Regions from separate parts of the Arthrobacter sp. 001422645 genome, predicted to be linked through region 1. Evidence: riboswitches for the same ligand, from Rfam matches in the RefSeq annotation. Region 1 holds a riboswitch; the other holds the start of a gene.
What was found. Region 1 has a riboswitch for glycine ahead of gcvP (aminomethyl-transferring glycine dehydrogenase). Riboswitches for the same ligand answer to the same signal wherever they lie in the genome.
Positions count from the first base shown of each region.

Region 2: another riboswitch for glycine. It lies ahead of gcvP (aminomethyl-transferring glycine dehydrogenase); the one in region 1 lies ahead of gcvP (aminomethyl-transferring glycine dehydrogenase).

Region 1 is NZ_JCBANT010000025.1:31,004-33,390, reverse strand. It holds gene gcvP (aminomethyl-transferring glycine dehydrogenase) at 1-1,340, opposite strand, end outside; glycine riboswitch at 1,395-1,501, opposite strand; glycine riboswitch at 1,503-1,600, opposite strand; gene AC6EUH_RS18090 (hypothetical protein) at 1,848-2,237, shown strand; gene AC6EUH_RS18085 (hypothetical protein) at 2,288-2,387, opposite strand, start outside.
Region 2 is NZ_JCBANT010000020.1:54,382-56,768, reverse strand. It holds gene gcvP (aminomethyl-transferring glycine dehydrogenase) at 1-1,151, opposite strand, end outside; glycine riboswitch at 1,191-1,308, opposite strand; glycine riboswitch at 1,310-1,408, opposite strand; gene AC6EUH_RS17020 (TetR/AcrR family transcriptional regulator) at 1,708-2,247, opposite strand.

The sequences.
Region 1 (2,387 bases):
TCAGCGACCGGACCGGCACCGAAGGCGACGGCAATGGCGGAGAGGACCTCCGTCGTCGTGGTTTCATCAGCGGAGACGCCGATGGTATCCGCGTCGATCCGGCGCAGGTTGATCCCACGTGCCTCTGCGGCAGCGATGACCTTGCCAGCCTTGCCGGGGACGCGGACCGTGACGGTGTCGAAGAACGTCTCGGTGACCAGTTCGCGGCCTGCGATCTTCAGCGTGGTGGCCAGGCTGCGGGCGTTGTTGTGGACGCGCTCGGCAATGGCCTTCAGACCGTCCGGGCCGTGGTAAACGGCGTAGAAGGAGGACACGATCGCCAGCAGCGCCTGCGCGGTGCAGATGTTGGACGTGGCCTTCTCGCGGCGGATGTGCTGCTCGCGGGTCTGCAGGGCCAGGCGATACGCCGGGACTCCGGCGATGTCCTTGGAGACACCGACCAGGCGGCCGGGCATGGACCGCTCGAGGCCCTTCTGGACCGCCATGTAAGCGGCATGCGGGCCGCCGAAGAACAACGGGACGCCGAAACGCTGGGTGGAGCCGACGGCGATGTCGGCGCCCTGCTCGCCGGGCGGGGTGATGAGGGTCAGCGCGAGCAGGTCAGCGGCGACGGTGACGAGGGCGCCGCGTTCCTTGGCCTCGGCAATCACGGCGGTGTGGTCGAACACGCGGCCAGAGACGCCGGGCTGCTGCAGGACCACGCCGTTGATGACGCCCTCAGGCAGTCCCTTGGAGAGGTCAGCGACCTCCACCTCGAAGCCAAGGGCTTCGGCGCGGCCCTTGACGATCGCGACGGTCTGCGGCAGGCAGTCGGCGTCGAGGACGGTCTTGCCGTCGTGGGCCGTCTTGTTTTTGTTGGCGCGGCGCATCATCAGCACGGCCTCGGCGACGGCGGTGGCTTCGTCCAGAAGCGACGCGTTGGCGATCGGCAGGCCGACGAGGTCCTGGACCATGGTCTGGAAGTTCAGCAGCGCCTCGAGCCGGCCCTGGGAGATCTCCGGCTGGTACGGGGTGTACGCCGTGTACCAGGCGGGGGCTTCGAGGATATTGCGGCGGATCACGGCCGGGGTGACGGTGTCGTAGTAGCCCTGCCCAATCATCTGGACCGCGGTCTTGTTCTTCGCGGCCAGCCGGCGGAGCTCGGCAAGGACCTCGACCTCGCTGAGGGCGTCCTTGAGGGCCAGCGGCTTGGCCTGACGGATGGAATCAGGGACGGCGACGTCCACGAGGCCGTCAACGCTGTCATAGCCCACGGCCTTGAGCATGGCGTCAATATCGGCCTGGCGCCGCGCACCAATATGCCGATCGGCAAAGGTTAAAGGGGACGACTGGATGGTCATGAAGGAACTCCATAATTCAGGTGGCGCATTGGGTGCGCCACATTGATTTGGGTTCCTCCCCGCTCTGTATTGGACCTGAGAGTTTCCGCGCCCCCTGCTGTTAGCAGGGTGACCCTTGCACCGTCGGTGAGTCCGAATATCCGGACTGCTTTCCAGAGTTGCCTTGCCGCGGCGGTACGTGGGCCTGAGAGATTCCTGGGGAGGATTTGCTCCTACGGCGCCTGCAGAACGTACCGGCAGGACTCTCCCGCCGCAGATCATAAGCACATGTCACTTGGTTGGTGACACGCCTCACACTTTAGCCTCTGCTCGGACAGGGACGCAAGAACCGACTCCGAATGTGTCTTTTGCCGAGCTGCGGTGAACCGCCACTAGGGAATTGCTGGCCACGTCAGAGAAATGGCATCGCCTCCCGCACCCTCGCCAGCCGCTGGAAGCACCTCGTGGATCCACCGGGCGCCCTGGCATTCACCGCCATGGGCCTTCAGCCCGTGGATTCATTCGGCGGTGCCCAACGCCAACAAGATCGCGCCCGCAGCGGAGATGGGCAGGATCGACGTGCTGCTCTCGCTGGACGACGAAGAGCGTAAAGACATCCGGCGCCAGATTCTCGGGAAGACACCCGTTGACCCGGATCACATTGTCGTCTCGCGGGCCGCGGCCGTGCAACTGCGAAAAAATCTCGCCACACAGCTCATCTTGCTGCCCGTGCTGCCGCTCATATTCATTCCCCAGGTCATACGCGGAGCCGGGTTCCTCTCCTGGCTCATGGCGGCTGGCGTGGCTATCTTGGTGATTGGGCTGATGCACGTTGTCCGGGACTTCCAGCGGGCTGGCAGGTTCCTTGACCGCACGGCAGAGCCGGGCGCCCCGGGCGCAAAGGGACCACCGGAGTGACCCGTTCGAGGATCCCTTCACCGGACGCTACTGAGCCGCCACGAGCACGTTCACGAGTCGCGAACGCCAGCATCGAGCCCACTCACCAGCGCACTACGCAGCCGACTGACCGCGTGCGACGAGGCCCCGTTACCGACATCCTGGAACGAC
Region 2 (2,387 bases), on a different contig from region 1:
TCCAGGCCGGCGGCCTTGAGCGAGGCCGCGATGGTCCGGGCGTGTCCGTGGGTGGTCTCGGCGATTGCCTTGAGGCCGTCCGGGCCGTGGTAAACGGCGTAGAAGGAGGAGACGATGGCCAGCAGCGCCTGCGCGGTGCAGATGTTGGACGTGGCCTTCTCGCGGCGGATGTGCTGCTCGCGGGTCTGCAGGGCCAGGCGGTAGGCCGGAACGCCGGCGTTGTCCTTGGACACGCCCACCAGGCGGCCGGGCATGGACCGCTCGAGGCCCTTCTGGACCGCCATGTACGCGGCGTGCGGGCCGCCGAAGAACAGCGGGACGCCGAAGCGCTGGGCGGAGCCGACGGCGATGTCGGCGCCCTGCTCGCCCGGGGACGTGATGAGGGTCAGGGAGAGGAGGTCCGCCGCGACGGTGACGAGGGCGCCGCGTTCCTTGGCCTCGGCGATCACGGCGGTGTGGTCGAACACGCGGCCGGAGACGCCGGGCTGCTGCAGGACGACGCCGTTGATGACGCCGTCGGGCAGTCCCTTGGAGAGGTCAGCGACCTCCACCTCGAAGCCGAGGGCCTCGGCGCGGCCCTTGACGATCGCAATGGTCTGCGGCAGGCAGTCGGCGTCGAGGACGGTCTTGCCGTCGTGCGCGGACTTATTCTTGTTGGCCCGGCGCATCATCAGCACGGCCTCGGCCACGGCGGTGGCTTCGTCCAGCAGTGAGGCGTTGGCGATCGGAAGGCCGACGAGGTCCTGGACCATGGTCTGGAAGTTCAGCAGCGCCTCGAGCCGGCCCTGGGAGATTTCCGGCTGGTACGGGGTGTAGGCCGTGTACCAGGCCGGGGCTTCGAGGATGTTCCGGCGGATGACGGCCGGAGTGACGGTGTCGTAGTAGCCCTGGCCGATCATCTGGACGGCGGTCTTGTTCATCGCGGCCAGCTGGCGCAGCTCAGCCAGGACCTCGACTTCGCTGAGCGCCGCGCCCAGCGCCAGCGGGGAGTCCTGCCGGATGTCCTTGGGAACGGCGGTGTCCACGAGGGCGTCGACGGTGTCGTAGCCGACAGCCTTCAGCATGGCGTCGACGTCGGACTGACGGCGTGCGCCGATGTGCCGGTCAACGAAGGACGTGGAGGCTGAGGTAACAGTCACAAGGAACTCCATAACTAAGGCGGCGCAGGGTACGCCACATTGATTCGGGTTCCTCCCCGCTCTGTATTGGACCTGAGAGTTTCCGCGTAGCCGTGCTCTCGCATGGCTCCGCTTGCACCGTCGGTGAGCACAGCAAGTCAAAAGACATGCCTGCTACTTTCCAGAGTTGCCTTGCCGCGGCGGTACATGGGCCTGAGAGATTCCTGGGGAGGGTTTGCTCCTACGGCGCCTGCTTGTACCTACAAGCAGAACTCTCCCGCCGCAGATCAAAGGCATATTAACTTGGCGTGACAACAGTCACAGCTCTCATTGTCCTACGCCCGGCCCGCGTCCGCAAACCAACGAACCGGGGCCGCGCGAGCGTTACGCGCCGGAGCCGCCGTCGGCCCACGACAGACGCTCCCGCACATCCGGCTGAAGTTTCCCAAACGCTCCGACGCATTCGACTGAAGTTCCCAAACTCTCCCCCGCCAGACGTGCGGGAGCGTTCCGCGTTGACCCGCCAGACGTGCGGGAGCGTCATGTGTTGACCCGCCAGACGTGCGGGAGCGTCATGTATTGAGCCGACTCAGCCGCGGAGCCGCCCCAGGGCGGTGAGGAGACTTTCGACGTCGGCGCCGACCTCCGGATCCGGCCCGCCCGGCCCGCGCGCCAGCATGGCATTGAAGTACAGCCCGTCCCCCATATAGAGGACCGGCTTGGCCATGGCGGGACCGACGTCGGCCGCCAGCAGTTCCAGCCAGGACGCCTGGACGGCGGCCATCCGCCGCAGGGTTTCCTGGTGGGCCACTTCGGCGAGCCGGGTGGCGGCGACAAAGACCCGGTCCAGCGGCGTGTCCGCCCAGACCGAGGACTTGATGAAGAACGCCGCGGCGCCTTCCGGTGCGGCTGCCATGGCAGCGAGGTCCTCGGCCAGCAGCCGGTCCAGCCGTTCCAGCAGGACCGAGATCATCGCTTCTTTGTTGGGGAAGTGGTAGAGCAGCCCGCCCTTGGAGACCCCGGCCAGCCGGGCCACGGCATCCAGGGTCGCGGCCCGCTCACCCTCTTCAATCAGCAGGGACTCGAACGCGTCAAGGACGGCTTCGCGGGCGACGGGTTTTCTGGCCATGCGTCCCATCATGCCCCGTGGCGGAAGTGTTTCTTAACGCCGGGTTTCCTAACTGTACCGTCCAGACGGTACAGTTAAGCTCATGAGCAACACTTCCATCACCCGCAACAGCACCGGCACGGTTGTCACCAACGCGGCCG